Regions from separate parts of the Pseudoalteromonas sp. BZA4 genome, predicted to be linked through region 1. Evidence: predicted binding sites of a transcription regulator. Region 1 holds the regulator's gene; the other holds the start of a gene.
The links. The regulator ArgR, encoded in region 1, controls arginine synthesis, uptake and breakdown. The targets are predictions, from matches to a motif close to ANTGAATANNTATTCANT.
Positions count from the first base shown of each region.

Region 1 (16,489 bases):
TATTTTGCCGGTTGGGGTGTTAGTTAAATACGCTATTGTTTATGCAGATGAAGCATGGAATGGGGCATTCTTTAATTACGCTTGGCAAAGCTTTAAAGTGGCTGTTGTGGTGAGTATTGCAACTATTCTATTGAGCTTATTGGTATTGTTTTATCAACGTATTGCGAAACAAGCTTACCCTTTGATCCCAGGGCGTTTAGCAAGTACTGGCTACGCCTTACCTGGTACTGTGTTAGCCATTGCCGTATTGCTACCATTAACTCAGTTAGATGATGCATTAAATAATTGGCTTGAACCTTTTGGTTTATCACCAGGATTACTTTTGAGCGGCACTTTATTTGCGATGATTTTTGCTTATGTTGTACGTTTTTATGCGATTGCGCATGGCGCGCTTGAAAGCAGTTTTTTACGTATTAGCCCATCGCTAGATATGGCCAGCCAATCAATGGGCAAAGGGCCCTTACAAACCTTGTGGCGAGTACATTTACCACTGTTAAAGCGCGGCATTCTAACAGCTGGCTTGTTAGTGTTTATTGAGTGCATGAAAGAGTTACCAGCAGCTCTATTACTCAGACCTTTTAATTTTGAAACCCTGGCAACTCATGTTTTTCAATATGTTAGTGATGAGCAATTGGAGCTTGCGTCAATTTCAGCCTTGTTTATCGTGTTAGTTGGGTTAATCCCTTTGTATTTCGTTAATCGTTCGATGGAGCAAAATCACTCATGAGTCATTTGATAATTAAAGACTTAGCTTATCAGTACAATGTGACTCAGGTGTTGAGTGAACTAAACCTCAATGTTGAACAAGATGAAATCGTCTGTTTGCTTGGCGCAAGTGGCTGCGGCAAAACTACCACCCTAAAGGCAATTGCCGGAATTTTACAGCCTGAGCAAGGCTATATGAGTATTGATTCGAAAGTGGTCAACGATAGTGGGCTGTTTGTTGCACCGGAGAAACGTAATATTGGCATGATGTTCCAAGACTATGCGTTGTTTCCTCATTTAACGGTAAGCGACAACATTGCGTTTGGCCTAAGCAACATGAGTAAAGCGCAAAAGCGAGAGCGTGTCGATGAAATGCTTACCCTTGTTAAACTCGATGGTTGTGCAAAGCGATATCCGCATCAGCTTTCTGGTGGCCAGCAGCAACGAGTGGCAATAGCCCGTGCACTTGCTTACAAACCAAGTTTATTATTACTTGATGAGCCATTTTCGAATATTGATACACAAGTGCGTTTTGAGCTTATTGCCGATATACGTCGCATTATTAAAGCTCAGCAGGTTTCTGCGGTATTTGTTACCCACTCGAAGGAAGAAGCTTTCGCATTTGCCGACACGCTTGCGGTTATGCATGGCGGAAAAATCGCCCAACAGGGCTCTCCGGAGCAGTTATTTAGTCAACCTAACTCAAAGGTGGTTGCAGAGTTTCTTGGTACGGGCATATACTTAACGGCAAAAGTATTAACGCCAACTGAATACGAAACGGCGTTTGGTGTGGTTCACTCATTGACGGCAAGCAATACTAATTGTCAGCAAGGTCAAGTGTATATAAGGCCGCATCATATTCAGTTGTGTGAAGCTGCGCACAGTGACGCAAACAGTTTAACTATCTTGCACAGGCGTTTTATCGGTACGCGTTATGTATATCGTATCAATATTGCAGGGCAAGAGTGTGAAGTTGCTGCAGAGCAAGACCGCGTGTTAGCTGTTGAGCAGCCTGTAAAAATAAAAATAATGCCGCACACAGTCAATTTTTTTCATGATTAGTAATAAATAACAATCTTGAATCCTTGGCTTTGTGCAAATAACGAGAAGCTAAGGATTCACTATGGCGCAAGCGCAATCTGGGATTTGTGCTGAAGCAAACTTACATGGTTTGCACCTGTTTTTTAATGTTTACGATGGCCATGATGAGTCATTACGTAAAAAACTAAAACGCGTTAGCGTCATTCAAGATGAGTTTGCTGATCAGTTCTCAGAAGCTATGCTATCGTGTGTGGTTGCCCTTGGTGCTCAGTATTGGCCGCATATTCTGCCCGAGTTTATCCCAAGCCAATTGCAAAGCTTTCCGAATGTGACTCATAGTGAGCATGTGATTAGTGCTCAGCCATTTGACTTGTTTGTGCAAATTCGCTCTGACCGTGAAGATGTAAATCATCTATTTGCTCTGCAAATTCTAAAATTATTAACACCGGATGTTGAGCTGGTGGAGCAGGTCCGTAATTTTCGGTTTTTAGATGGACGTGATTTTAACGGCTTCATTTATGCAGGCGATACACCTCATGGCCGTCAAAAACGTAGTACAGCACTTATCGATAAACCGGGTTACTTTGAAGACCAAGGCAGTTATATTCATGTTCAGCGCTTTGTGCATGATTTGAGTGTCTGGCAGCATTTATCGTTGTCTGAGCAAGAGCAAATCATGGGGCGCACGCGTCTAGATAACACCTTGATTGTGCCTGCTGTAGAAACCAGTCATGCGGTTCGTAGTGAATTAAAAGATGAGCATGGCCAGCCACTATTGCTAAACCAAAGCATGCCATTTGGTGATGTGCATAAGCAGGGTATTTTAATGGTTTCGTGTGCTGCGCAAGGGGATGCGTTTGAGCAGGTATTAAAGAGTCGTTTGGGGCAGGGCGATTGCTATGATCATTGGCTCGATTTTACTCAAGCCGATATGGGATCTGCGTTTTTCGCCCCGTCAGTAAACTTCTTAAAGCAACTTTAAACGGTATCGAATAAAGTGCGCACGCGATCAAGCGTCACATCGATTTCAGAAATCTTCGCAGGGGCGATAAAAATAGTGTCGTCGCCTGCAATGGTGCCGAGTACACCATCTGCCTTACCGAGTGAATCAAGTAAACGAGCAATTAATTGAGCTGCGCCTGGGCTAGTGCGAATAATAATCATCATTTCGTTATGCATAATATCAATAACAAGCTGACGCAGTGGGCTTTTCGCTGTTGGCACACCCATTTCAGCCGGTAAACAATAGACCATTTCTTGTTTTGCATTGCGAGTACGTACTGCACCGAACTTGCTTAACATGCGAGAGACTTTACTTTGACTAATATTATCAAAGCCTTGCTCTTTTAATGCTTCGACAATCTCACCTTGTGAGCCGAAGTTTTCTTCTTTTAATAGCGCTTTAAACGCTTTGATCAGTGCTTCTTGTTTGTCTTGTGGTTGCATGTTGCCGTTTCTTTATTCATAAAATGTAGGGTAATTCTACACAACTCTGCATATTTATGCAGTATTAGTTTACAAAGTCGTCCAAAATGCTGTGTCTTTACAGCTAAGTTTACAACTATGGTCGAAATTATACGCGAAATAAGCAGGATAAATTTGTTTTTAGTCGCTAATTTCATTATCTTTAGGGCCACAAATATTTCCTACCTCAAATTACGGAGAATTCCAATGAAAGTTGCTGTTTTAGGCGCAGCTGGCGGTATCGGCCAAGCATTGTCTTTATTATTAAAAACAAGTTTACCTGCAGGTTCTGAATTATCGTTATACGATGTTGCCCCTGTTGTTCCTGGTGTAGCGGTTGATCTTTCTCACATCCCAACAGACGTTAAAGTTGAAGGCTTTGGTGCTGACAGCCTAGACGCAGCATTAGCTGGTTGTGATATCGTTCTTATCCCAGCGGGTATGCCACGTAAGCCAGGCATGGACCGTGCGGACCTTTTCAACGTAAACGCAGGTATCATCAAAACATTAGCTGAAGGCATCGTTAAAAACTGTCCTAAAGCGTTAGTAGGTATCATCACTAACCCAGTAAACGGCACTGTGCCAATCGTTGCTGAAGTATTCAAAAAAGCGGGTACTTACGATGCTAACCGTGTATTCGGTATCACAACGCTTGACGTGATCCGTTCAGAAGCATTTGTTGCTGAACTTAAAGGTTTAAGCGCAACTGACGTTAAAGTTCCTGTTATCGGCGGTCACTCAGGTACTACAATTCTTCCTCTTCTATCTCAAGTTGAAGGTGTTACTTTCACTGACGAAGAAGTTGCAGCATTAACTCCACGTATCCAAAACGCAGGTACTGAAGTTGTTAACGCTAAAGCGGGTGGCGGTTCAGCGACTCTTTCAATGGGTGCTGCAGCAGCACGCTTCTGTATGTCTTTAGTTAAAGGCTTACAAGGTGAAGAAGTAGTTGATTACGCATACGTTGCAGTTGAAAACGGTGACGCAGCATACTTCGCACACCCAGTTCGCCTAGGTAAAAACGGCGTTGAAGAAATCCTTTCTTACGGTGAGTTAAGTGCATTCGAAGAGCAAGCTAAAAACGACATGCTAGCTACACTTAACAAAGACATCCAAGAAGGTGTTGATTTCATCAACGGTTAATTCCGACAGATGATAGGCGATTTTTTAAATCGCCGAAAACAAAAAAGCCTGCAAATGCAGGCTTTTTTAATGGCTCGAATAAATAGCGTTTAGTGATCGCGGGCAACGGCGATACGGGCCAAACTCTCTAAGGCTTGTTTGTACGGTGTATCTGGTAAGAACGCAATACAAGCAATTGCTTTGTCAGCTTCTTGCTCAGCTTTTTGCATTGCAAACTCAAGGGCCTTAGTGTCAGCTAATGCCGCTAGAATGCTCTCTAAGTGGTCCATACCATTACCAAGCTCAATTGCTTCGCGTACTAGCTTAACTTGCTCTGGTGTGCCTTTTTGCATTGCGTAGATAAGCGGTAGGGTAGGTTTACCTTCAGCTAAATCATCGCCAATGTTTTTACCAAGTTGCTCGGCATCAGCGTTGTAATCAAGAACATCATCCACTAATTGGAATGCAGTGCCAAGATGCATACCGTATAAGTTTAATGCTTCAAGGGTTTGTTCGTCTTGCTCGGTAATAATTGCAGCAAGGCCGGTTGCAGCTTCGAACAATTTTGCCGTTTTGCTGTAAATAACCTGCATATAGCTTTGTTCTGTCGTGTCAGGGTCATTACAATTCATTAGCTGTAATACTTCACCTTCAGCGATGACATTGGTTGCATCAGCTAAAATTTGCATGATTGGCATTTTACCTAGGCCAACCATAAGCTGAAATGAACGTGTATAGATAAAGTCACCCACCAAAACGCTCGCTGCATTACCAAACTCTGCGTTGGCTGTAGGCGTACCACGGCGCAAATGTGACTCGTCGACAACGTCGTCATGCAATAAAGTTGCGGTATGAATAAATTCGATGATAGTGGCAAGCGTAATATGGTCTTTGCCCTCATAACCAAGTGCTTTTGCCGCTAAAATGGCCAACATAGGACGAACGCGTTTACCGCCACTGTTTACTATGTATAAACCGAGTTGGTTAACCAATGCGACATCTGAGCGCATTTGGGCATGTATAAGTTGATTGACGTCATCCATTTCATTTTCGATTAACGTCTGGATAGCTTTTATATCCATTGATCTCCGAGCCAATATTTATGGGTATACGGGGCTGATTGTACAACAAAAAAAGCGCTTGCTCGATATTTTGTGATGATTCAGTAAAAAAACACTGTAAAGTTTTTTATTTGAGATCAATTTTGCCAAGATAAATTTATAGCCTTGATTAATAAGTGATCAGCTTTTTGAATTTTCAAGGTGCGTATTATTAGCGTAATTTAATTGTCATGAGATCGTAAAAACCGCTTGGCATGTGGTGTTTTTAGGATAGAATAGGGGAAAATATTGAATTGCTCTCAATGCAGCTATTTTTTATTCATTTTATCGAAAAAGAGGCTTGCTAGTTTTTGCACATTAGCGTAAACTTCGCGCCCTATTGAAGAATATTTTAGTTGCGTCGATTTGAGGGCGCACAGACGGAGTTAATTATGTACGCGGTTTTCCAAAGTGGTGGTAAACAGCACCGTGTGACTGAAGGTCAAACAATTCGTCTTGAGAAATTAGACGTTGAAACTGGTGCAGCAGTTGAATTTGATTCAGTACTTTTAGTTGCTGATGGTGAGAAAATCGAGATCGGTGTACCGTTCGTAAACGGTGGTAAAGTAACAGCTGAGGTTGTTTCACACGGTCGCGGTGAGAAAGTTAAGATTGTTAAATTTAGACGTCGTAAGCATTCTCGTAAGCAAATGGGCCATCGTCAATGGTTCACTGAAGTTAAAATCACTGGCATTAGCGCTTAATTAGAGGTACTGAGAAATGGCACATAAAAAAGCAGCTGGTAGTACTCGTAACGGTCGCGATTCAGAAAGCAAACGCCTAGGTGTTAAGCGTTTTGGTGGCGAATCAGTTCTAGCGGGTAGCATCATTGTTCGTCAACGTGGTACTCGTTTCCACGCTGGCGCAAACGTAGGTATCGGTAAAGACCACACTATCTTCGCAAAAGCAGATGGTAAAGTTCAATTCGAACAGAAAGGTCCTTTAAACCGTAAATACGTAAATATCGTAGCTGAGTAATCATCTCGATATTTGAAAAACCCCGCCTTTGCGGGGTTTTTTGTTTTAAGGCACATAATAGTGCGTATAAATATATACCTAAGCGCCTTGGCATTGGGTGCTGAATAGGGCACTTAGGTATATAATAGAGTTATTAACAAGCCAATCTTAAAGTGAGTAATCATGAAGTTTGTAGATGAAGTAGAAATTCGTTGTGACGCGGGTGATGGCGGCAGCGGTGTCGTATCTTTCCGACGTGAAAAATATGTACCAGATGGCGGTCCTGATGGCGGCGACGGCGGCGATGGCGGCAGCGTTTATCTACAAGCCGATGAAAACTTAAATACGTTAATTGATTACCAATTTGAGCGTTTTCATAAAGCAGAGCGCGGCACAAATGGTCAAAGCCGTAACATGACTGGTAAAAAAGGCGCTGATTTAACGCTTAAGGTGCCTGTTGGTACACGTATCATTGATGTTGATACTGAAGAGTCATTAGGTGATCTGACTAAGCATGGTCAAAAGGTTGTTGTTGCAAAAGGTGGTTTCCATGGCTTGGGGAATGCACGTTTTAAATCAAGTACAAACCGTGCGCCACGTCAAAAAACACTAGGTACACCTGGTGAAGTTCGCAGCTTACGCCTAGAGCTAATGCTACTTGCTGATGTTGGCTTACTTGGTTTACCAAATGCTGGTAAATCAACGTTTATCCGCAGTGTTTCTGCAGCTAAACCAAAAGTGGCAGATTACCCGTTTACGACACTTATTCCTAATCTTGGTGTAGTACGCCCAGATTCGAATAAGTCATTTGTAATTGCTGATATCCCTGGTCTAATCGAAGGCGCTTCGGATGGCGCAGGCCTTGGTATTCGCTTCTTAAAGCACTTAGAGCGTTGTCGTGTATTACTGCATATCATTGATGTTATGCCTGTTGATGGCACAAATCCAGTTGATAATGCCTTTGCGATTATTAATGAGCTACACCAATATAGTCCTAAGCTTGCTGAAAAGCCGCGCTGGTTAGTATTTAACAAAATTGACCTATTACCAGAAGATGAAGCTGAAGCACTGTGTAATGAAATTGCCGAAGAGCTAGGTGAAGAGGTTAATGTTTACCGTATCTCTGCTGCTAATAAGCAAAATACCCAAGCACTATGTCATGATATTATGGCGCTACTTGATAGTATGCCGAAAGAGAAATTCGCTGAAGAAGAGAAAGAAGAAGTTGAATTTAAGTGGGATACTTATCATCAGAAAGCAACATCTCAAGACGATGATGATTGGGATGACGACTGGGATGATGATGACTACGATGTAGAAGTTATCTACCAACGATAAAATTTAAAACTGAAAAGGAGCCATGCGCTCCTTTTTTATTAATAAGAAAAAAGTATTAAAGGTTTAGTGTGAAAATTTCAATGATTGCTGCTATGGCAAATAACCGAGTAATTGGCCAAGATAACCAAATGCCATGGCATTTACCCGCCGATCTGCAACACTTTAAAAAAGTAACCATGGCAAAGCCTGTGATCATGGGCCGTAAAACATTTGAATCAATAGGTCGGCCTTTACCGGGTCGTCAAAATATTATTATCACGCGTAATGCTGATTACACAGCTGAAGGTATTGAGGTGGTTACTTCACCAGAGGCTGCGCTGGAATTGGTTGCTGATGTTGAAGAAGTAATGATTATAGGTGGCGGAAATATATACGAACAATTTCTATCTCAAGCAGATCGTCTATACTTAACATTCATCGACCTCGAAGTGGCCGGTGATACGCAGTTCCCAGATTACGAAAGTGTTGCTAATTGGACAGTTGCCGAGCAAGAAAAGCATCAGCCTGATAACAAAAACCCTTACTCGTATACTTTTGTAACCCTGTACAAAAACTCGTAACATTATTGCGGTAAAATTAATTAGTTGGTACAATATTAGACAATCTTGGTAAGAAGAAAGTATTACGTAAGGGCAAAATATGATGAAGTTACCAAATATGTTACTTGCAGCGGCTGTTGTTTCAGCGTCAGTTGCGTATACAGCACCAGCAAAAGCTGATGATCAATTAGCGGTTTCTATCTGTGAGTACATCGCAGCTGATGATAAAAACCGTTTACGTAGTAAGCTTAAAAGCTCACGTGTGAAAATTCGTAACATCTTTGATGCTGTAAAATGTAACGGCAACAATATGCTTCGTCATGCAATTGAAAGCGGCGCTGCGGATGCTGGTGAATACATCGTTAAGAACTTATCTAAAAGCTCTTTAGAAGACGGTGCAGACATCGCATGGGCAGAATCAAACGGCCACGGAGGTTCTCCACTAATCGCTGTTATTAAAGACCGCGCAGGCCTTTAATTGAAACGCCAATAGAATTTAAGAAACCGCACTCGTTGCGGTTTTTTTATGCCTGAAAAACGCTTCGTTAACTTCATACCTATTCGCAATAACTCGTTATTATTTTGTATTAAATAATGTGCCTGCATGGGGGATGCAGGAAAATATTAAGAGTAATCACCTCAAAAGATCATTTAATTAAGCGAGTTGCTATAAATAGATACAAAAAAACCGTGTTTGTTTTCACAAACACGGCTTCTATATGTTGTTAGCTCGTAGCTCGTTTATAGCTTCTTAAACTTTAAACGCATCTACCGATAAACGTAGTTCTTCCGCTAATTTAGCAACTTCTGAACTTGAAATATTGGTTTGGTTTGCGCCTTCAGCTGTTTGTTCAGCAATTGCTACAATCGACTCTAAGCGCTCGCTAATTTCTTGTGAAACTTGCTGTTGCTCATGAGCAGCTGTTGAGATCTCTTCACTTACGTTGTGAGCTTGCGCAACTGCTGCAGTGATTGAATCAAGGGCGGTATTTGCAAGGTCTGATTGCTCAACACACGACTCAGCTTGTTGCTTACCTTTCGACATTGCCGATACAGCAGCCTCAGCGCCAACCTGAAGCGATTCAATCATCGCTTGGATCTCTTGGGTCGATTCTTGAGTCTTGCTTGCTAGAGAGCGTACTTCGTCAGCAACTACGGCGAAGCCTCGGCCTTGTTCACCGGCACGGGCTGCTTCAATGGCTGCATTAAGTGCAAGTAGGTTTGTTTGCTCTGCAATGCCACGAATAACATCTAAGATGCCACCAATTGATGCGCTATCTTTGTGTAACTTATTGATAACTTGTGAAGCATCATCAACTTCACGGGCAAGTTGTTCAATAGTCGCTTTGTTTTGTGAAGAAATGCCTTTAACACGGTCAGCTTCTTTATCAGCGTTCTTGATTTCGCTAAGTGCCTGTTGAGCACTGCTGCTTACCGCTTGTGATGTACTGCTCATTTCCGTGGTTGCTGTAGCAGCTTGTTCAACTTGTGCTTGTTGGTTACGAATAGCTTGGCTTGATTCTTCAGTGATTGCTGAAGTTTCTTCAGAGGCCGCAGCAAGCTGGGTTGAGCGAGAGATAATGCCTTGAATAAGTGTACGTAAACTTTCGATTAGCGTATTACAACTACGTGATAGCTCACCAAATTCGTCTTTAGCTGAGTCGTCTAAGCGTTGAGTCATATCGCCGCTAGCAACAATATCAAGAATACGGTTTACTTCAGAAAGTGGTTTAGTAATACGGCTAACAGTAATTGCTGCAACAGCAATAGCAATTAAAGTGGCGATAACCATGGCAATCCAAGTCCAAATGGTTGCCGTAGATACGTTACCACTTACATCTTGCTGTAAGTCAAAAGCAAGGACTGTTGCTTGGTCAACAAGCTCTTTAAGTTGCTTTAGGGCTTCAGTGGTTGATTTTTCCGCATTTGCTAGCTCAGCTTGAGTTTGTGCAATTGCATCAATTAAACGCTTTTTATTTGCTGATAGGCTGTTGTTGCCACGTACGTTATTTACAAGGTTTTCAACATAACTGTTTAGGTCGTTGTATAAATCAGCATTACTTTCAATGATAGCAGGGCGGATTAGGCCAAGGCTGCGCTCTACTTCTTCTAGATAATAAACCTGTTCGTTTTTCACGATATCTAACGTGTTAAGAGTTTTAACCGTTAACATATCGGTACTGTTAGTCACTACCGACTGGAAGTTGTTTTCCATGTTGTTAGCAGCTTGGTAGGCACGTGAATGGTTCTCTTCAAGACCATCAATATCAATGATGTCAAGTACAACAGAGTTAGCATCTTCGGCGCTGATCTCGATATTTTCAAGCTGGGTGCGCAGCGTATTGTTAAGCTCAAGTTGCGTTTGTTTATCTTTAAAAAGATTATCGACAGACTTGGCAAAGCGCTTATAAGTTTGCTCAACTTCTTGGCTGCTTTGTTTTAATTTAGGGTCGTTACTCACTATTTGTTGTAGGTCTTGATAAGAGCTATCGTAACGCTTTTTCTGTTCGGTAAAGTTCTTGCGAATAGTTGCTAATTCATCTTGTGATGTAGTGTAAAAACTAGCTTGCGCTGATTTACTCATCAGGATGAATTCAACCTGCAACTCATAACTTTTGTCGAGGGCCGGTAATGACAGCTGATTAACTCGCTGTGTCGATTGATCAATGTTGGTAATTCTGATCAACGAGTTACCACCAATAAATAGCAGGAGTAACGTAATAACAATAAAGCCACCCCAAATACGCTGTCTAACGGTCAAGTTCATATGTAATTCCAGAAAATAGTACTAATCAAAACTTATCGGCAAGGTTGCCAATTAGTTAAGTATTTAAATTTAATTAGCTTTAAATTAAATTAACTTTAATTGTTATAAATCTAACAGATGTTCAGCTATTTTTCAGTTTATTTAGATAAAAGAGTGGGATTTTTCGACAAAACAGCCTTTTTGACTGAGTTCCATGAGGGTCATCGCGCCTCCCCATACACAGCCAGTGTCGAGGGCATGAATATTTTCGGCTTTAACTTTACCTTCTAAAGCAGCCCAATGACCAAATGTGATCTGTTGCTTGAGCTTACTTATACTCGGATGCTCAAACCAAGGGATTATTGAGCTATCTTCACTAATGCTGGTTTTATTGCTGAAATCGAGTTCACCAAGCAAATTAACGAAGCGCATGCGCGTGAAGTAATTAACGATATAACGAAATTTAGCCTCGTTAGGTAGCGTTGATTGCCATTCTAATGGGTGGGGGTCATACATATTGGCAAAGTAATGATGGGCATCATTACCTTGGTAGCAACTTTCGGCAAAGCGAGCGCGTTTTAATGCTTTTTTTATTGACCAATTTGGGTTTAAGCCAGCATGGCTTATCAGCATGTCATAGCGTTCAAGCCAAATAGCTAATGGCTGTTGTTGCAAAAAGTGAATATATTCAGGGAGCTTTGGGCTGTCAAAAACATCTGCAAGCTTATCTTTTGGATTTGCTGGTTTATTTAGATAATGACAAGCAATTAGGTGTAAATCATGATTACCAAGAGTAATGGTTACACTGCCTTGCATAGTATGAAGGCGCTCGAGGCAAGCGAGTGAATCTGGACCTCGAGCAACAATATCGCCAACTAAGTAAAGGTGATCTTGGCTTGGATTGAAGTTGACACGTTTTAGTAACGCATCAAATTCACTGTAACAACCTTGTAAGTCACCAATTGCGTAGTCAGCCATTATTACCTAGTGCAAAATGTTTGGGCGGGCTAAACGAAACACCTCGATTGGCGCTTCAAACTCAGTGCCAAATTCGTTACGCATGGTGTAATGGCCTTGCATCGTCCCAACAGGGGTATCAAGCACTGCACCACTGGTGTATTTATAGCTTTCACCTGGGGCAATGGTCGGTGTTTCACCCACAACTCCTTCACCTTGCACTTCCACTTCTTTGCCGTTGGCATCGGTAATTAACCAGTAACGACTCAATAGCTTAGCACTGCATAAACTGTGGTTTTTAATGGTGATTGAGTAAGCAAAAACGTATTTATCTTGTTCAGGCTCTGATTGGCCTTCTACATAGAAGGTTTCAACCGACACCTTAATTGGAGAACCTAAATTACTGCTTGTTGTCATAAATCCAATTAGCTATATCAATAAATTGTTGTAAAGACAGGCTTTCAGCACGCAGAGTGATATCAATGCCTATGCTTGTTAGTTCTTCAGCTGTCAGTAAGTTAGATAAACTATTACGCAGAGTCTTACGGCGTTGATTAAAGGCTTCTAAACATACCGTGTTTAATAGCTTAGTGCTTTTAGCTGAACGTTGCTCAGGCTTTTTAGGGATCAAGCGAATAACCGCTGAATCTACTTTAGGTGCTGGTTTAAAGCACTCTGGCGGCACATCAATCACTGGCATTGCGTGACAGTAATATTGTGTCATTACACTTAAGCGACCAAAGGCTTTACTGCCCGGGCCTGCGACCATACGTTTGACCACTTCTTTTTGCAGCATAAAATGCATGTGCTCTACGTTATCCGCGAACTCAAATAAATGGAATAGCAGCGGAGTCGAAACGTTGTATGGTAAGTTACCAAAAATCTTTAACTTTTCGTCAGACTTGATCAAAGAGCTAAAATCGAATTTCATTGCATCGCCTTGATGCACTGTTAACTTTGGCCCTAAGAATGGGTGGCTCGTTAAACGTTCTGCTAAGTCTTTATCTAGCTCAACAACCGTTAGGTGGCCACTTAAATCAGCGACTGGCTCAGTGATTGCACCAAGGCCCGGGCCGATTTCTACTAAATTGTCTTCAGGTTTAGGATCGATAGCCGTGACGATTTTGTCGATGATCATGTCATCGTTTAAAAAGTTTTGACCAAAACGCTTACGAGCGCGGTGTCCTAAATGTACTTTATCTGTCATTGATTCTGTGCTTTTTCATGGGCGAGCTTAATTGCTTCGCGGATCGCTAATTCAAAACTACCTACATCAGCAGTGCCTGTGCCGGCTAAATCGAGAGCCGTACCGTGATCTACTGAGGTGCGAATAAATGGCAGGCCAAGGGTGATGTTGACCGAATTGCCGAAACCTTTGTATTTTAGCACAGGTAATCCCTGATCGTGATACATTGCAAGCACGGCATCTGCTTGCGAGAGATATTTATCTTGGAACAGGGTATCAGCAGGCAATGGTCCAATTAAGTTCATGCCTTGATTATTTAACAGCTCTAACGTTGGCGCTATGGTATCAATTTCTTCAGTGCCTAAATGACCATCTTCGCCAGCATGTGGGTTTAGACCACATACGAGGATACGCGGTTTTTCAATACCAAACTTAGTTTGTAAGTCATGGTTTAAAATTGTGGCAACTTTACTTAAACGTTCAACGGTGATTGCGCGCGATACATAAGCAAGCGGTATATGCGTTGTAACAAGCGCCACGCGTAAGCCTTCTGTAGCTAACAACATCACGACATCGGCAGTATTCGATTGCTGGGCAAAATACTCAGTGTGACCGCTGAATGAGATACCTGCTTTGTTGATAATCCCCTTATGCACAGGGCCTGTAACAACAGCGGCAAAGGTACCATCCATATTTTTTTCACTGGCAATGCGCAGTGTATCCAGCACATATTGACCATTGGCGTCATTAAGTACGCCCACTTCAACATCAGAGCCTAAATCTACTTGGTGTAAGTAAACGCTGCCTGCAGGGGCAATGCTTGGTGCTTGGCTGTCATCGAAGTCAATTAAATTAATATCTAAACCAAGCAACTTAGCGCGCTGTTTTAACAGCGCGCCATCAGCAATCACCACCAGTTGGGCATCCCACTGGTGCTGGGCTAACTTGATAAGTAAATCAGGGCCAATACCGGCTGGCTCACCTGGGGTAATTGCAATTCTAATGGTCATAATTTTTATTCTGTTGGGAAAATATCAACGTGCGCTTGTTCACGCATTTCTTGCTGCCAGTTGAAACTTTCTTCTTTAAATTTACGATTAAACAGTAGTTGGTGAGCGCGGTTACGCTTAGCTTGCTCTGTTTTATCAGCTACACGCTTATCAAGTAGCTGTACAATGTGCCAACCAAACTGTGTTCTGAATGGCTCACTGATTTCATTTTTATCTAGAGAAAGCAGGGTATTTTTAAATTCTGGTACATAGGTGCTTGGATCAGTCCAATCGTACTCACCCCCTTTTAATGCTGAACCCGGGTCTTCAGAGTATTCTTTAGCAAGTTCACCAAAGTCAGCTTTACCTTCACGTAGCTCTTTAGCAAAACCTTTTAGCATGTCACGCGCTTTTTCTTCGCTTAAGATGATAGAAGGCTTAATTAAGATGTGACGTGAACGAACCTCTGTTGTTTCAACAACTTGGCGACCACGAACATCTTGCACTTTAATAATGTGGAAACCAGCACCTGAACGAAGCGGGCCAACGATATCGTCTTTTTTGTGGCCTTTTACTGCTTCAGCAAAAAGTGATGGCATTTCGTTGATGCTCATCCAACCTAGCTGACCACCTTCAAGGGCTTTTGAACCGCTAGAAGATGAAATAGCGATACGCTTGAACTCTTTGCCTTCTTTTAAAAACTCGATAACTTTATCTGCACGCGTTTTAGCACTGGTGATTTCATCAGCTGTTGCATCACTTGGGATATCAATCAAGATATGACCAATATCATACTCTTCGGCATTCTTGCCTTGAGTTTCCATGATTTTAAGAAGGTTATCGATTTCTTGTGGGCTAATGTAAATACGGCGGTCAACGTTCGCACGCATTACTTGTTGCGTGGTGATTTCTTTACGAATTTCTTCACGGTATGCTGGGTAGCTCTCGCCTGATGCCTCGATAGTGCGACGTAAATCAGCGATTGTACCGCCTTGCTCACGAGCCATATTTTCAAGTGTTTGGTCTAACTGAGAGTCAGAGATTTCTAAACCCATGCGCTCAGCAAGTTGCATCATCAGAGTTTGGTTTACTAAACGCTCGATTGCTTGAATGCGAAGCGTATCATCAGAAGGTAATTGCTGACCTTGCTCTTGCGCTTGAGTTTTTACGCGATTGATAATGGTGTCTACTTCACTTTGTAAAATAACACCTTGGTTAACTACACCAACGACTTTGTCAATTTCGACAGGTTTTGCGAAAACGCTTTGGCAAAGGCCAACTGTTAATAATGCAGATGCAAATAATTTTTTTAAATTCATACTTTTTCTAATACTCTTGCTAATAGTACTGCGGTACTAGTTATTAAGAAAATACGGTCTACGATAGCCAAAAATACCTTGTTGTAATAATTTTTGTGCATCATAACGGCTTTTACTTCCAAGCCCTTTTAATACGATATTGAAGCCAATACTGGTATCAAAGGTTGCTTGCTCTTGACCAATCGCCTGGTTCAAATCTGTTTCGATTTGACGACGGCCTGTGATTTGAAACGCCCAACAGCACGATTCATACTGAAGACCGCTGAAAAGCTCAATGCTACGACCACTTTCTAAATCGCGGTGATAGCTGCCAACAAACTGCCAATCTTGCGATAGCGGAATGCTGGTAAATAGACCAACTTGCTCGATTGTATTGCCTGAGACATCATTTGCATAGCGATGGTTCAATTGCACGAGCTGTTTATCGTCACCTTTATAATCTAAGGTGATATTTGATTGAATAATTTCTTTACCATCAGTGTCGTATTGAATACCACCTGATAGATACCAGCGACGGTGCCAATGTAACATGGTTTGCGCTGCGAACAAGGCATTGTAGTTAGTATCAACATTAATACCTTGTGATGTAGGCTTTGCATCATCACTTAAATAGAAGATTTGGCCTGCGCTGAAATTAAATACTTCTTCGTTTTCATTGCTAAATAAGCGAGTAGTCGCACCTAACGTAAATTGGTTCGCAGTGGCAATACGGTCGATACTTGAGAAACGACGGTCTCTAAATAAACCAAAAAAGTCATCTTGTAATTTTGCCGTATCGTAAAGGCCAATATTTGATTGGTCTTTATTTGGCGTATACAAGTACTGAATTTGTGGCTCAAGAGTTTGAATACCATCTTTGAAGAAAAACGCAGTATCACGTTCAAAATTCAATTGGCTGTATAAACGCACTTTTGGCAGGGTGCGGGTGACTTTTTCGTCGTAGTCGGTCCCTGCTAAATCACCATGCTGGTTATATTCAGTATGCAATACGCTGAACTCAGATAAAAATGACCATGCGTATTCTTG
Region 1 is NZ_JBECOT010000007.1:73,459-89,947, reverse strand. Features, by position in the region: gene ABMY41_RS04915 (iron ABC transporter permease) at 1-727, shown strand, start outside; gene ABMY41_RS04910 (ABC transporter ATP-binding protein) at 724-1,767, shown strand; gene ABMY41_RS04905 (Dyp-type peroxidase) at 1,829-2,728, shown strand; gene argR (transcriptional regulator ArgR) at 2,725-3,192, opposite strand; gene mdh (malate dehydrogenase) at 3,418-4,353, shown strand; gene ispB (octaprenyl diphosphate synthase) at 4,443-5,414, opposite strand; gene rplU (50S ribosomal protein L21) at 5,825-6,136, shown strand; gene rpmA (50S ribosomal protein L27) at 6,153-6,410, shown strand; gene cgtA (Obg family GTPase CgtA) at 6,573-7,727, shown strand; gene folA (type 3 dihydrofolate reductase) at 7,796-8,287, shown strand; gene ABMY41_RS04865 (DUF3718 domain-containing protein) at 8,367-8,744, shown strand; gene ABMY41_RS04860 (methyl-accepting chemotaxis protein) at 9,018-11,033, opposite strand; gene ABMY41_RS04855 (symmetrical bis(5'-nucleosyl)-tetraphosphatase) at 11,175-11,990, opposite strand; gene apaG (Co2+/Mg2+ efflux protein ApaG) at 11,997-12,386, opposite strand; gene rsmA (16S rRNA (adenine(1518)-N(6)/adenine(1519)-N(6))-dimethyltransferase RsmA) at 12,370-13,176, opposite strand; gene pdxA (4-hydroxythreonine-4-phosphate dehydrogenase PdxA) at 13,173-14,165, opposite strand; gene surA (peptidylprolyl isomerase SurA) at 14,171-15,463, opposite strand; gene lptD (LPS assembly protein LptD) at 15,500-16,489, opposite strand, start outside.

Region 2 (16,489 bases), on a different contig from region 1:
AAGAATCGAGTCTTTTAATGGCGTAAACCAACGACCGTCATAGACTAAGTGAGAGAATTCGCCACCAAGTACTTCTTTCCATTTACGGCTTGATTTATCTAGCACTAGCTCGTCAATAGCTTGAAGAGCAGCCATGATCACAGTGCCCCCAGGTGTTTCATAACAGCCACGCGACTTCATACCCACTAAGCGGTTTTCTACGATATCAACACGACCCACACCATGCGGCGCAGCAATGTCATTTAATTTAACTAAGCAATCATATGGTTTTAGTGATTCACCATTAACAGCAACTACTTCACCTTCAACCACATTCAATGTTACATATTCTGCTTCATTGGGTGCTTGCTCTGGCGAGTTAGTCCAAGTCCATACTTGATCACTTGGTTGGCACCATGGATCTTCAAGCTCACCACCTTCGTGAGAAATGTGCCAAGCATTAGCATCACGGCTATAAATTTTTGTTGCTGATGCAGAACACGGAATATTACGCTCAGCTAAGTAATCAAGTAATGATTCACGGCTTGATAAGTCCCACTCACGCCATGGTGCAATCACTTTTAGATCTGGTGCAAGGGCTGCGAAACATGATTCAAAACGCACCTGGTCGTTACCTTTACCAGTACAACCATGTGAAAGCGCATCAGCACCTACTTTACGGGCAATTTCAACCTGCGCTTTAGCAATGATTGGACGCGCCATAGACGTACCTAATAAATAAGTGCCTTCGTAAATAGAACCCGTTTTTAAAGTTGGGTAAATATAGTCACTGACCATTTCGTCTTTTAAGTCAACGATATGACATTCCGACGCACCTGAAGCTATGGCTTTTTCTTCAACGCCTTCAAGCTCCTCTGCGCCTTGGCCTACATCAGCAACAAACGCGATTACTTCACAGCCGTAGTTTTCTTTTAACCATGGCACGATTGCCGATGTATCAAGACCACCAGAATAGGCTAATACGACTTTTTTAATTGAACTCATTGGTGTTCCTTAAACAAAATTTGGATTTAATAATGTGACAAGTAGAGCATTTTGCGCGTGCATACGATTCTCTGCTTGTTGAATAATTTTTGATGCTGGGCCATCCATTACCTCAGAGGTAATTTCAAACTCACGATGCGCTGGCTGACAATGCAGTACAGTTTGCGCACCGGTTTTCTCTAGTAGGGCTTGGTTAAGCTGATATGGCATATATTTAGCTTTAACCTGCTCAAGCGGTGTTTTATCACCCATTGAAACCCAGGTATCAGCATAGACTGCATTTGCGCCAACTGCCGCCTCAATTCTGTCACTCACCATGACAGAGGCACCATTCATTGCTGCAATTTGCTCTGCTTGCTTAAGAATTTGCGAATCTGGCGAACTGCCTTTAGGACAAACTGCAACAAAATCAGTACCTAAAGTGGCTGCTAATAGCATTAGAGAGTGTGTGACGTTGTTACCTTCACCTAAGTAAGCAAGCTTTAGTTTACTAACATCGCCATGCACTTCTTGCAGTGTTAAAAAGTCAGCAAGCGCTTGGCATGGGTGATATAAATCACACAGGCTATTAACGACAGGCACCGATGAGTACTCAGCAAGTGTAGTCAGTGTTTTGTGTGCATACACGCGAGCAACAATGCCATCTGCCCAAGTTGAGATATTAAGAGCAAAGTCTTTAACTGATTCACGAGCGCCCATAGCACCATTTTGTGAATCTAAATAAACCGCATGACCGCCTAATTTATTAATACCAATATCAAATGATAAACGAGTACGTAAACTTGGCTTTTCAAACAATGTAACCACTGATTTGCCCGCTAATGCTTGGCTAAAATCTGCTGGGTTTGCTTTAATTTTTTGCGCTAAGTTTAGTAATTTAAGTGCGCCTTTTTGGTCTAACTCAAGACCATTTAAGAAATTCTTTAACATGAAATACCTATGGTGTAATTTTCGTTCCTACATGTTCGCCTTTTAATAAAGCGACTAAGTTCTCTGGCTTCAGCCAGCTTGAGATATACACACCACGTCGTAAATGTTGGGCAGCAAGAAGGCTGGTCTTTACTTTGACCTCCATCCCGCCCTGAATGACTCCTTCAAGGATAAGTGTTTCGATTTGCTGCGTATTAAGTTGATGTAGAGGCTGCTTATTGGCATCAAGCACAGCTTCTACGTCTGTCATAAAAATAAGTTCTGCATTAAGCTCTTTAGCGATAGCCGCTGCAGCTTCATCTGCATTGACGTTGTACCATTGGCCATCTTCTCCAAAGCCAATAGAGCTCACTAGGGGTAAACGACCTTGTTCAAGCATGCTAGGTAGCACGCTGTCACAACTACCTGAGCACTGACCTACTTGCGCCAATACTTTAAGTTTTTCAGATACCAGTACACCCGCTTCGTAAAGGCTTAAACCCACAGGTTTATGGCCAGCGCTGATTGCTTGGCTCATCAATTGTTTATTGGCACAACCGGCAAGAGCACCAACAATATATGGCATTTGCTCATTTGGGCTGATACGTAAACCTTGATGTTTTGCAGTTACAAAGCCGGCGTCTTTAAGCCAAGCATCAACCAAGGCTCCACCACCATGAACAATCACAAAGTTATCTTGTTGTTCAGAGGCTAAAACATCAAAAAGCGCTTTTGCGGCATCTGCGCTATTTAACACAGCACCACCGATTTTAATGATCCAAGTTTTCATTACAGCGCTCCTACTAAACCAGTATGGTGAGGTTCACCCATGGCTAAATTAATGCACTGCAATGCTTGCCCTGCCGCACCTTTTAGGAGGTTATCAATCGCTGACATAACGATGAGTTGCTCACCTTTTTGTTGCCATGCAATATCAACAAATGGTTGTTTAGCGACACCTTTGATGCTTGGAATTTTATTGCCAAGTAAGCGAATTAACGGCTCGTTTGCTAACACTTGATATGCCGCGCTCACTTGCTCTGCTGTTACACCCGGTTTTAATTGCACATAAATAGTTTCTAAAATTCCACGGGGGAAGTTACCCAAATGTGGGGTGAATAGCACAGGGTGACCAAGGTGCTGCTCAATCTCAGGTGTGTGTCTGTGGTTAAACAAGCCATAAGGAGCAAGTGACACTTCGCAAAAGTGGGTATTAACACTGGCTTTTCTACCAGCACCTGTAACACCTGACACCGCATTAACAATAATGGCTTGATCAGCTAATAAACCCGCTTCTTTAAGTGGTTTTAAAGAATTAAGAGCCGCGGTTGGGTAACAACCCGCTACAGCAACAAGGTTCGCTTTACTAATCGCATCGCTATTCCATTCAGCTAAACCATATGCTGCTTGTGCTAAAAGATCAGGGTGTTCATGTGCGAAACCGTAATAAGTCAGGTAATCCTCATTCCCAGCTAAACGGAAACCACCAGATAGGTCGAATACTTTTTTACCCATGGCTAAAAATTGCGGAGCAAGATCAACACTGACCTTGTGATCTGTACACAGGCATACATAGTCAGCATTGCTTTCGATATCTTTGTACGCTTCAGAAGTTAGAGGTTGTAGTGGGTACTCTAACAATCCAAGGTGCTCAGGGTATAAATCGCTTAATAACTTACCTTTATCTAAACTCCCTTCAGACACATAACATGCTTGTAGGGTCAGTTTTGGATGCTTAGCAACTAAACTTGCTAGCTCTGCGCCGCTATAACCACTTGCGCCAATAATCACTACATTCATTGCTTACTTTTACCTATTAAATCTATTTATCGATACGCCTAAAATTACTCGCTCAATTGCGAATAAAAACACTGTCTAAAGTAATGAAATCAGGTTATCGTCGTTTCGTGTTCATCGTACAGCTTTACTAATATTTATGCTTAAAAAGTGAATTGATATTCATCATAAATACTTTTATATTGTTATGCAATTAGATTGAATAATTATTTTTGGATTTTTTTATGTCGCTACCCTCTTTTATATCTATGTATCAGCAGCTGATTGCTGCCCCTTCAATTAGTGCGATTGAAGATTCTTTGTGCATGAGCAATAAAGGAGTTATTACCTTGCTCGCAGACTGGTGCGAAAGCCTTGGTTTTACATGTGAAATCACAGAGCTTGAAAACGGTAAGGGCCGTTACAACTTATTAGCGAAACGCGGTGAAGGAGATGGCGGTTTAATGCTTGCAGGTCATACTGACACAGTGCCATTTGATGATAGCCGCTGGAACTACGATCCGTTTAAACTTAGCGAGCATGATAATAAACTTTACGGTTTGGGTAGTATTGATATGAAGGGCTTTTTTGCCTTTGTATTGCAAGCAATTAGTGAGCTCGATGAAACTAAACAAACAGAGCCACTATTAATTCTAGCAACAGCCGATGAAGAAACCACAATGGCGGGAGCACAACAAATTTGCCGCCATCCGAACTTAAAACCAGCGCGCTGTATTATTGGTGAGCCAACTGATATGACACCAGTATTTACTCATAAAGGCCATATGAGTACAGCGATCCGGGTAATTGGTCGCTCAGGGCATAGTTCAGATCCTGAACGTGGTTTAAACGCCATCGAAGTCATGCATAAAATGATTACAAAATTGTTAATCATCAAAGAAGAATTAAAGAATAAATATTCAGTTGATCACTTTGAAATTCCGTACCCTACTTTGAACCTTGGCCATATCCATGGTGGCGATAATGCCAACCGCATTTGTGGTTGCTGTGAAATGCACATTGATATGCGGCCTTTACCTGGTTTAAGTGTGCAAGAGCTACAAGCGATTTTGCTAACAGCCGCAGAAGAGATTAATGCCCAATACCCAAATGCAGTGAGCGTTATCGACATGCATGAACCTATCCCAGCATTTAGTGGTAGCACTGATACAGCACTTGTAAAGCTGGCCGAAAAAGTCTCAGGTCAACCAGCTGTCGCTGTAAACTATTGTACAGAAGCCCCTTTTATTCAACAGCTTGGCTGTGAAACCATCGTCATGGGGCCCGGCTCAATTAACCAAGCCCACCAGCCAGATGAGTTTTTGGCGATGGAAAAAATTAAACCTTCGCAAGCGATTATCAGTAATATGATTAAAGCAAGCTGCTTTAGTGAATATACCCAAACCACCTCAAGATGCGAGTTTCAGTTGGAATAAAAAGCGATTTAGGCAAGGCATTGATTGCAAATAATAGTGGTTCTATTGTTAAAATCAATAACGCAGTATAAATCGCTTTTAAAGGGAGCATCACGCTCCCTTTTCTAATCCATATACTTACTTAAATATTTTTTAAATACCGGATCAGTTTTCGCCAGCTCTTTTTGCTCCGCTAAAATATCTTTTAGAATTGCTTTAGAGGTTAACGGGTTGGCTAGTACGACGCGAAATACCACGGTAGGTTGATGGTCATATTTTGCAGGAGTTAAACGAGTACGCGATACAAAAGAACGACCCGCTTCACGCTGACGTTTTTGCATGCTTGCAGTAAAGCGATTCAACGAAGCGTAAATATCTAATTTCGTTTCTTCGTCAGCATCTTTAAGCTTCGCTTGGATTTCTTTTGGTACGTAACGATAGGTTAATAAGCAAAGCTCAGGCTCTGAGATTAGTTCAAAGTCTTCATCCTGCTTGATCATGTCGGCAAAAGTGCGAGCTTTCACGATACTGCGATCAATTAGCATCTCGTAGCCTTTACGGCCAATAACACGTAAGCAAGCATGCACTAACATTGCCATACCTGGGCGGCTGCCCTCAAGGGTATGACTGCCTAAATCTTTTGAGCCTTTACGAAGAATATATTCCGCATGATGCTCAATAGCATCCGTCGCAGCTGGGTCTTTAAATAACACCAGACCAGCCCCCATTGGTACATACATTTGTTTGTGTGCATCAATGGTTATTGAATCAGCGCGTTCGATACCGCTCAATAGGTGGCGGTAATTTGAAGATAATAAGGTTGAACCACCCCATGCAGCATCGACATGAAAATGACAGTCAAGTTCTTCGCTCAAATCAGCCATTTCATTTAGTGGATCTATGCTGCCTGTTTCAGTCGTCCCAGCAACACCCACGAGTGCCATTACCTTAATGCCAGAGGCTTCAAGCTCATGAGCCTTTTTACGCATCGCATCAACATCGACTTTATTATTTTCGCCAGTTGCAATTGCGACAATGTTATCGCGACCAATACCCAGTAAATCAACGGTTTTGCCTAATGAGTAATGGCCTCGCTCAGAAACAAGCACAGCTAAGCCTTTATAACCATAATGCAGCATTCCAGCGATTAAACCCTGTGCAGCAATACCTTTATAGTCACCATCCGCTTTTAATAAACGGTTGCGGGCAATCCATAGTGCAGTAATGTTAGCAACAGTGCCACCTGAACAAAATGCGCCTAATGACGTTTTCGCGCTGTGCATCCATTTACTATAAAAGCTGTCGTCTTCACCATATGCAAGGTGATGCATCATGCCCAAAACTTGTCTTTCTAGAGGCGTAAATGCCTTAGAAGTTTCAATTTTTACTAGGTTTTGGTTAAGACCAACCATTAACTTAGAAAGCGGTAACACAAAATGCGGTAATGCTGAGGTCATATGACCAATAAAGCTCGGCGCAGCGGTATGCACAGAATGGGCAACTAACTGCTCCATAATGTCTTGAGCATAGTCTGAAACAAAGGTCGGCTCTTCTGGAATAGTAGCCGTTTGAAAGTCTTTTTCAATTTCGTGCAAAGGCTTTTCGATAGCAGCTATGTTCTCATTTAAGAACCCAGCTAAGTTGCTAGAAATTTCAGATTCGATTTTACTTAATGTCGAGTCTGGTGCTTCTGGCACCGTAAAAATACGAATCAAGCTTTCTTTAGAGGCGACGGCACAACGCTTTTGATCCATCCTAATACCCATAATTAGCAGCTAAAAATGCACCCGATGATGGGACATCTAGGTAAGCACTTTTGCGGCACTGTTTCTACGAAATTGGCTAACTTTACTGGAATATCACGAAAATGTCTCGTTTAAAGCAAAAAAGCGCTAATTTCGATGACAAAAAAGTGATCAGTTAATGAGTTTTGCAGTCATTTTATACTATCAGGCACGCTTTTTTTGAGTATAATCAAATGATAACTGCTAAGGGAACCTCTATGCCCAAAGGAATGCAAAAAACCAGCTGGCTGCTATATGGCTTCGCCGCATTTTTTATAAGCTTATTTGGCTATATCTATTATACCTATGAAACCACGCGTAGTGAGATCATGGAAAATATCGATACCAAATTGCTTAATGCCGCGGTCAGTGTCAAACATATCCTAGGTGATGACTACCACAATATAGTTAATGCGGGCTTACCAATCTCTTCGGCAATATATAAAGACAAAAGCCGAGCCCTATCTGAGTATGCAAAACAAATGCAGCTTGCCTATGTGTACGCAATGGTACTGCGCGACGGCAAAGTCTATTTTAGTGCCTCGAGTTACACGCAAAAAGATCAAAACAATGGCCGCGTAACGCAGTTTCTAGATGCCTACCCTGAAGCGACAGAACTTAACAAAGAAGCTTTTTTTTCAACAGAGCCGGTATTTGAGGTATCAAAAGATCAATGGGGCTATTTTAAAAGCATCTTTGTGACTTTTGTCGATGATAATGGTCACACCTATATAACTGGTGCCGACATAACCATTGGTGACTTAAATCAGCAACTGCAGCACAGTGTGACCCGTGCAATGATCACAGGCTGCTTCTTTTTCTTTATTGCAGCGCTAATTGCTGGGCTGTATTTTTTACAACTAAAACGCTCCCTATCAACAGATGCCCGCACCGGCTTTGCGAACCATGTCGCGCTGGAATACTACATAAAGAAAACCACCAAACACCGTATGGAGCTGGCAGTTATTGCCATTAATGAGCTAGAAGATATTAGCAGTTTTTATGGCACTGAAGTGAGCGACAAAGTAATGGCTAACTTGCTTAGCTATTTTCAATCAAGGATGCCTAGCGAAGGGTTTGTCTATCGGTTAGCAACTAATAAAATTGCGCTATTACGAACGCATAGTGATGAGCGTAATATCGATGATGTAATTAATGCTTTTAACTATGCTATTCCTGCGTTGAAAGAGCCTTATATCTACGTGAGCTTGTACGCAGGTATCGCCACGGGTAATAAGTCAATGTTGATTGAAAACGCCCATGTTGCGCTGCAACAAGCAAAGCTTAATAATCAGCGTATTGTACGTTATGAAAATGTGTTTAAGCAGGTTGAAGAGAAATTTAGAAGCAATGTTACGCTTGCCAAAGAAGTAAAAGAAGCCTTCGATAACAACCGTATCGTACCTTACTTTCAAGCAGTCTATAATAACCAAAGCAAACACATTGACCATTATCAATGCCTTGCCAGAATGGCCAGTGCTACAGGTCGTATTCATGCGCCAGATTACTTTATGATGGTACTAAAGCGCTCACGTATGGACGGTCTTTTAAGACGCACCATGTTCACTCGATGCATTGAGCAGTTTAGAAAAACCAATGTGCGCTGGAGTATCAACATTACCGCACAAGATATTCTCGACCCAAGCTTAAGCGAGTTTTTAGAGTTACAACTTAGGCGCTATCCGCAGCCTCATAATATTATTTTTCAGTTTTATGAGCGTGATGCTATCGCTTACTTTAGTGAAGTAAAAACCTTTATTAACACCCTAAAAAATAAAGGTGCTCAGGTTATTATCAATGAATTCGGCGCGGGCTTTTCAAACTTACCCCACATTAGGAAGCTAGAAATTGATGGCTTGAAGCTAGATAAAGGGTTGGTGAGCCAAATTCATACCAATACAGATAACTATCTATTTATTGAAAACTTGGTGAAATATGCTCAGCAACTAAAGTTAGATGTAATTGCTGAGCAAGTTGATAACGAACAAATAGCAGATGCGCTTGCTCGTGCGGGTGTTACTTTAATGCAAGGGAGTCATTTTGCACCACCGACCCCCTATATTCATTAAAGGTTGATCACCAAACGGTGGCTTTGTTGACCACTGGCCCAATATTTACGTTCGAATGGAGTAATTGCAGTATCGCTTTCATACAGCTCAACATCGCACTTATGCCCAGCAAGCTCTAATGAGCGAGCGAACTCTTTTACGTATATATCCCAGTTGCTTCTCAGCTCTAAGCGGCCCCCTAATTTAACGATATACGGAAAAATTGCAGCGCCGTGCCAGCGTCTTTGCAAGTGCTTTGCTTTTGGCCAAGGATTTGGATACAACAGGTAATGATGACTAGGTTGCCAGTTTGCAGCCACTGCTAAGCGCCAAAAATCGTTTAAATCAGCTTGTACTAAAATGTACTGCCCTGCATCTGTTTGCTTGTATTCAATATCATGCTTATCTAAACGATGTGATGACTTATCAATACCAATCACTAATGCATCAGGGTGACGTTTAGCTAAGTTAGCAGTACTTTCACCCACACCACAACAGGAATCAAGAATAATAGGCCCGTTAAATGCTTGCACCTTTTCGTTTACCTGATCAAAAGCCGCTTGCGTATGTTCTGCAATCGGCTTTTTAAATTCAGCACTTAAGTGCTTTAAAACTATTTCGTCTAGCTTTTCATGTAAGCCAGGTTGATTCGATACAATACTTCTCGAATTTGCATCCGTCATTAGTGTCTAAGCCCCACACCACGTCTAATAAGGGTTAACGCTAACGTAAATAAACCCACAATAAATAAACCAAGTACACCAAATGCTACCGATAAGTCGACATCAGACACACCTAAGAAGCCATATCTAAATGCATTCACCATATAAATAATTGGATTTACTTGCGATACGCCTTGCCAAAATTCTGGCAACAAGGTGATAGAGTAAAACACCCCACCGAGATAAGTCAGCGGCGTTAAAATAAAGGTCGGGATAATACTAATATCATCAAAGCTATTAGCATAAATTGCATTGATAAGTCCGCCTAATGCAAATACAGCCGACGTTAAAATAACCGTAGCCATAATCACAAAAATATTATGAATTTGAATATCAACAAATAGCAAAGAGACACAGGTAACAATTAAACCAACCAGCATACCTCGTGTCATACCACCGCCCATGTAGCCAAGTACAATGATGTAGTTTGGCACTGGTGCAACTAAGAGCTCTTCAATGCTTTTTTGAAATTTAGTCGAATAAAAACTCGAGGCAACATTCGAGTAAGAGTTGGTGATCACCGACATCATAATCAGACCCGGGACAATAAACTCCATATAACTAAAGCCACCCATATCACCGATACGAGAACCAATCAGATTACCAAAAATCACAAAATACAGGCTCATCGTGATTGCCGGCGGAACTAAGGTTTGCACCCAAATACGTAAAAAGCGAATACACTCTTTGATCCAAATACTTTTTAGCGCTACTCCATATTTAAACATTATTCGCCTCGCCCTTGTTCTAATAACCCTACAAACAGCTCTTCTAAACGGTTTGCTTTATTTCGCATACTCAGCACAGTATTACCTTGTTCAGTCAGTGCACTAAACACCTGGTTTAAGCCCTGAGACTTCGCCACTTCAACTTCTAAAGTGTGATCATCGGTCAGTGTGTATTTATAACCTTCAATGCTAATTGGCTGCACTGGTTGCTTTAAATCAAGTACGAAAGTTTCTTTATCAAGCTTGGCAAGTAACGCTTTAATGGTGGTGTTTTCAACAATCACACCACTGTCGATAATCGCGATGTTTTTACATAGCAGCTCGGCTTCTTCTAGATAATGGGTGGTCAAGATGATGGTCACACCTTGCTTATTAATCTCGCGAAGAAAATCCCACATAGAGCGGCGTAGCTCAATATCAACACCCGCTGTTGGTTCATCTAAAATGAGTAATTTAGGTTCATGCATCAGTGCACGAGCAATCATTAAACGGCGTTTCATACCACCTGAAAGGGTGCGCGCTTGTTTATCTTTTTTCTCAAATAAACCTAGCTGCTTTAAGTATTTTTCAGCACGCTCATGTGCCAGCTTTCTTGGTACACCGTAATAGCCTGCTTGGTTAACTAAGATTTGATTTAGTGTTTCAAACTGACTGAAATTAAATTCTTGCGGTACTAAGCCAAGTTCAGACTTAGCAGCTTCAAGGTCTGTATCAATATCGTGACCAAATACCTGGACACGACCGGCACTTTTATTCACTAACGATGAGATAACACCAATAGTGGTTGATTTACCTGCCCCGTTTGGTCCAAGTAAGGCAAAGAAGTCGCCTTGCTGAACTTGTAAATCAATGCCTTTTACGGCTTCAACACCATTTTTATAAACCTTTTTTAGGCCTTCAATATTTAATGCGATCGTTTTTTCGCTCACTGTTTGCCCTCTCCATAACCCCAACGTTTCGTCAAAGTATGTTCAATGTTTAAATGATCTAAAATTCGCGCCACCATAAAATCAACCAAATCGGAAATCTGCTCTGGTTGATGATAAAACCCCGGTGCCGCAGGCATAATAGTTACGCCTAGTCGTGCTAGCTTCAACATGTTTTCAAGGTGGATTTCGCTAAATGGCGTTTCACGCGGGACTAAAATCAGCTGCCCACGCTCTTTAATAACCACGTCAGCGGCGCGTTCTAGTAAGTTATCTGATGCCCCGACCGCAATTGCAGATACTGAACCTGCACTACAAGGGCACACCACCATTTTTTTCGGCGCGGCTGAGCCAGATGCAACAGGACTAAACCAGTTGTCTTTACCAAATACTTTTAGTTGCTCAGGAGCGGCATTAAAAAGTGTACTAAGCTGCTCCGTCGCTTTGTCTTCATTACCTGAAAGTTTGATATTCGATTCTGTATCAAAGACCACTCTTGCCGCACTTGAGATCAGTACATACACCTGAAACTGCTGTTCAAGTAATACTTCTAATAACCTTAAGCCATAAGGAGCCCCAGAGGCACCACTAAAAGCTAACGTTATTTTATCTTTAAATTGCATACAGTTAAGCTCCGTATACTGGTTAGTTTTGTTCAAGGGCAGTGATTAAACGCTGATGAATACCTTCAAAACCACCATTACTCATAATTAAAATATGTTGTGACGGCGCACTGTTGCCAACAACCTGAGTAATGATTTCCTCAGTGCTTTTCATGCAATGCATACCTGCTTTGTCTGCGTATTCTTTTAACGACCAGCTTAAATTTTCTGGCTCAAATAAATACACATCATCTGCTGCATCGAGTGAATCAATCAGGGTTTGTTGATGCACGCCCATTTTCATTGTGTTTGAACGAGGCTCTAAAATAGCAATTATCTTATCAGTGCCTACTTTTGCACGTAGCCCTGCTAAGGTCGTTTTAATTGCCGTTGGATGATGGGCAAAGTCGTCATACACTTTTATTGAGTTAACGTCGGCTTTAAGCTCCATACGGCGCTTAGGAGAGATAAACTCAGCTAAGCCTGCAATACTGACTGATACCGCGATGCCTACGTGTCTGGCTGCTGCAATGGCCATAATGGCATTTTTGACATTGTGCTCACCCATGGCTTGCCAGCTGACAACACCTTGCACTTGCGAATTTAATAGCACTTCAAACTCGCTACCATCAGCTTTAAGTAAGCGGTAATCCCAATCACCCGAGAGTGTTTCGCTCTCGCTCCAAAGGCCGCGTTCAATCACATCTTGTAATGCTTCATCTTGGCTTGGCCAAATCACTTTGCCACTACAGGGTAATGTACGCATCAAGTGGTGAAATTGTTTCTTTATCGCGTTTAAATCTTCAAAAATATCAGCATGATCAAATTCAAGATTATTTAGAATTAAGGTACGCGGTAAGTAATGAACAAATTTACTGCGTTTATCGAAAAATGCCGTGTCGTATTCGTCGGCTTCAATAACAAAAAATGGCGTTTCGCCAACACGGGCAGACACCCCAAAATTTTGTACGATACCGCCAATCAAAAAGCCCGGTTTCATTCCTGCGTATTCTAGTAACCATGCCAGCATACTGGCTGTAGTCGTTTTGCCGTGTGTTCCGGCCACAGCCAACACCCACGAGTTTTGCAGTAAATTATGCTTTAACCATTCTGGACCAGAAGTATAAGGCAAGCCTTTATCAAGAACGTATTCAACACAAGGGTTGCCTCGGCTCATAGCATTACCAATCACCACCATATCTGGCGCGGGTTCTAGTTGGGCAACGTCATAACCTTGGGTGAGCGTAATTCCTAGCTCTTCTAATTGCGTGCTCATCGGCGGGTACACATTTTGATCAGAGCCTGTCACTGTGTGACCTAATGATTTAGCGATTGCGGCAATACCACCCATAAAGGTGCCACAAATTCCAAGAATGTGAATATGCATCTACTGTCCTGAGCAAAATGAATAAGAGATAAGTAAGGCGTTATAATGCCAAATATAAGCTTTACTTACCATTACTACACGGCATTAGAGTATTGCCAAATAGCCAACATAAAAAAACACCTCAACTTGAGGTGTTTTTTAATTAAGTTTAAAGCCTATTTTACAGTATTAAGAATGCAAACAAACCTACACCTAATAGTAAGCGATAGATAACAAATGGCATCATGCCCATGCGCTCAATCACTTTTAAGAAAAAGAAAATACAGGCATAAGCCGACACAAATGATAAGCCTGCGCCTAGTAAAATTGCATGCCAATCAATCGCCTCACCCGCTGTAGCCAACTGATACACATAATATGAACCTGCTGCTGCAATTACTGGAATTGACATTAAAAACGAAAAGCGCGCAGCGCTTTGCTTGTTTAGACCCAACATCAAGCCCACAGTAATGGTAATACCTGAACGGGATGTGCCAGGAAATACCATAGCGAGAACTTGTGAAAAGCCTAATAAAAGCGCACTGAAAAAGTTTACTTGGTAAATATTCTTAACTTGCTTTGCTTTTACATCGGCATACCAAAGTAACAAACCAAATACGATGGTTGAAGTAGCAATAACCCAGGCATTACGCGAGTAGCTTTCCACAAAATCTTTAAATAAATAACCAATTAATAATGCTGGAATGGTCGCAACAATAATCCACCAGCCTAAACGACTATCGTCGGTTGCGCCTTGTGAACCAAACGATTTAAACCACGCACCGAGAATATCCACCACTTCTTTACGAAAATACAGTACCACAGCACCTAGCGTACCTACGTGTACCGCAACATCAAATGCTAGGCCTTGGTCGTGCCAACCTAAAACTTGTGAGGGTAAAATTAAATGTGCTGAGCTCGAAATAGGTAAAAACTCAGTCAATCCTTGAATTAAGGCTAAAACAATTATCTCAATAATACTCATGGGTTAGAAAACTCCACCTTCCATAGTTTTTGTTGTGGGTTGTTATAATTATTCCATAACTCAGCCAAAGTTAGCTTAGCTACGGGGTGATAAAAATCGGGAGCTATCTCAGCAAGAGGCTGCAATACAAAGGCATTTTTGGTTATTTCATCCCGCGGTAATTGCGCAGGCGAATCACAGATAATGTCATCATAAAACAATAGATCAAGGTCTAATGTGCGAGGGCTAAATTTTTTATCCTCACGGGTGCGGCCATTATCAAGTTCAATTTTTTTCAGTAGTTTACATAGATCAGCTAATGGCATATCTGTTTTTGCTGCGACCACTGAATTATAAAAATTACTACCTGCAAACCCCACCGCTTCACTTTCATAAACAGACGAATGTATAAAGTCTGGAAAGTGAGGCTTTAAGGCAATAAGCGCTTGTCGAAGATAATGCTCTTTATTGACATTAGAGCCTAAGCTTATAAAAATTTGCGCCATGTTAGTTTGCCTTACGACGGGTGATCTCAACTCCCACCGTTTGCGCTTGTGGCACTGCGGCTGGTTTACTGACACGTATAGTGACTTGGTTAGTCGCAAACTCAGCTAAAATAATGGCAGCTAATTGCTCAACTAAAGTTTCAAGTAACTCAACTGGTTTTGCCGTTGTATGCTCAATCACTCGTTCACTCACTTTGGCGTAATCAAGTGCTAAATTTATATCATCAGTTGCCGCTGCGGCAGAAATATCACATAACATTTCGATATCAAAATACAGGCTTTGTTTACTTTCTTTTTCAAAATCATACACGCCAATAATGGTGTCTACATGTAGCTGTGATATATATACCTTGTCCATTGATACTCCAAGTGACATGAATATTAAAACAACTCCTCATACTAAACGCTTATTGATAACAATAATGCGCTATATAAGCTGTCATACTGTTTTAATATATAAAAATTACCCCTACAATAACGGATAGATGCATTGCAATATGGTGCTTACATACTACTCGATGAGAGCGGCAGATGGTTTTGCCGCCAATGATAGCCCAAAAGTGCAGATTAAAAAATAAGGAAGCGCGTGTTAGAAGTTTTAATGTTAGTTTTAGCTTACATACTGGGATCGGTCTCTTCCGCTATCCTTGTATCACGGCTGTTTAAACTACCAGACCCACGCAGTCATGGATCGAATAACCCTGGTGCTACAAATGTTTATCGCCTTGGTGGAAAAGTCCCCGCTGTTTTAGTTCTTGTCTTTGATATTTTAAAAGGAACCATCCCTGTCTGGGGTGCCTACTTTTTAAAAATAGACCCGCTAATGCTAGGTTTAATTGGTGTGGCAGCCTGTTTAGGGCATATGTATCCGCTGTTTTTTAGCTTTAAAGGTGGTAAGGCTGTCGCGACCGCTTTTGGCACGTTATTACCCATTGGTTTATCGCTAGGTGGGATGCTGATCGCAACCTGGCTCATAATTGTTGCTATCACACGATATTCATCGCTTGCGGCACTGGTTACGGTTTCATTAGCACCTCTTTATACTTGGTGGATAAAACCTTTGTATACCTTGCCAGTTACCTTTTTAACCGTGTTGATAATTTTCCGTCACAGAGCAAATATTACTCGCTTGATGGCAGGGGAAGAGCCTAAAGTAGGGGCTAAGAAAAAAGCCCCAGAACAGGAATAGTGTTATAAATTAAAGTGCTTCGAGTGAATCAATAGGCCAGCGCGGCTTAGTTTTCATATCAAGGCTAGCAAACTGACCTGCTTTCAAACGCTGCATACCAGCATAAGCAATCATAGCGCCGTTATCTGTACAAAACTCTGTGCGCGGGTAATAAACGCGCCCTTTCATGCCTTGCATTACTCGTTCAAGTTGCGCACGCAATTGCACGTTTGCACTTACACCACCGGCAATCACTAAACGTTTGATACCTGTTTGCTTTAATGCACGCTTACATTTAATGATTAGGGTATCTATTACCGCTGTTTGGAATGCATGAGCAATATCAGCTTTGGTTTGCTCGTCATCATCGCTATCACGAATCGCAAGAGACGCCGCTGTTTTTAAGCCACTGAAGCTAAAATCTAAGCCTGGTTTATCAGTCATCGGACGTGGAAATACAAAACGCTCAGGCGTACCTTGCTCCGCAAGTTTTGCTAGACGTGGGCCACCAGGGTAATCAAGACCTAATAACTTCGCGGTTTTATCGAATGCTTCACCGGCAGCGTCATCAACTGACTCTCCCAGCACTTC
Region 2 is NZ_JBECOT010000008.1:62,005-78,493, reverse strand. Features, by position in the region: gene ABMY41_RS05450 (argininosuccinate synthase) at 1-984, opposite strand, end outside; gene ABMY41_RS05445 (ornithine carbamoyltransferase) at 994-1,914, opposite strand; gene argB (acetylglutamate kinase) at 1,922-2,683, opposite strand; gene argC (N-acetyl-gamma-glutamyl-phosphate reductase) at 2,683-3,693, opposite strand; gene argE (acetylornithine deacetylase) at 3,915-5,105, shown strand; gene panP (pyridoxal-dependent aspartate 1-decarboxylase PanP) at 5,210-6,838, opposite strand; gene ABMY41_RS05420 (GGDEF domain-containing protein) at 7,087-8,937, shown strand; gene ABMY41_RS05415 (SAM-dependent methyltransferase) at 8,934-9,599, opposite strand; gene ABMY41_RS05410 (ABC transporter permease) at 9,599-10,366, opposite strand; gene ABMY41_RS05405 (ABC transporter ATP-binding protein) at 10,366-11,295, opposite strand; gene ABMY41_RS05400 (flavin prenyltransferase UbiX) at 11,292-11,915, opposite strand; gene mpl (UDP-N-acetylmuramate:L-alanyl-gamma-D-glutamyl-meso-diaminopimelate ligase) at 11,938-13,281, opposite strand; gene ABMY41_RS05390 (undecaprenyl-diphosphate phosphatase) at 13,442-14,245, opposite strand; gene folK (2-amino-4-hydroxy-6-hydroxymethyldihydropteridine diphosphokinase) at 14,242-14,730, opposite strand; gene folB (dihydroneopterin aldolase) at 14,732-15,088, opposite strand; gene plsY (glycerol-3-phosphate 1-O-acyltransferase PlsY) at 15,317-15,919, shown strand; gene tsaD (tRNA (adenosine(37)-N6)-threonylcarbamoyltransferase complex transferase subunit TsaD) at 15,929-16,489, opposite strand, start outside.
Region 2: the regulator ArgR is predicted to act here: its motif matches at 3,840-3,857, upstream of argC (N-acetyl-gamma-glutamyl-phosphate reductase).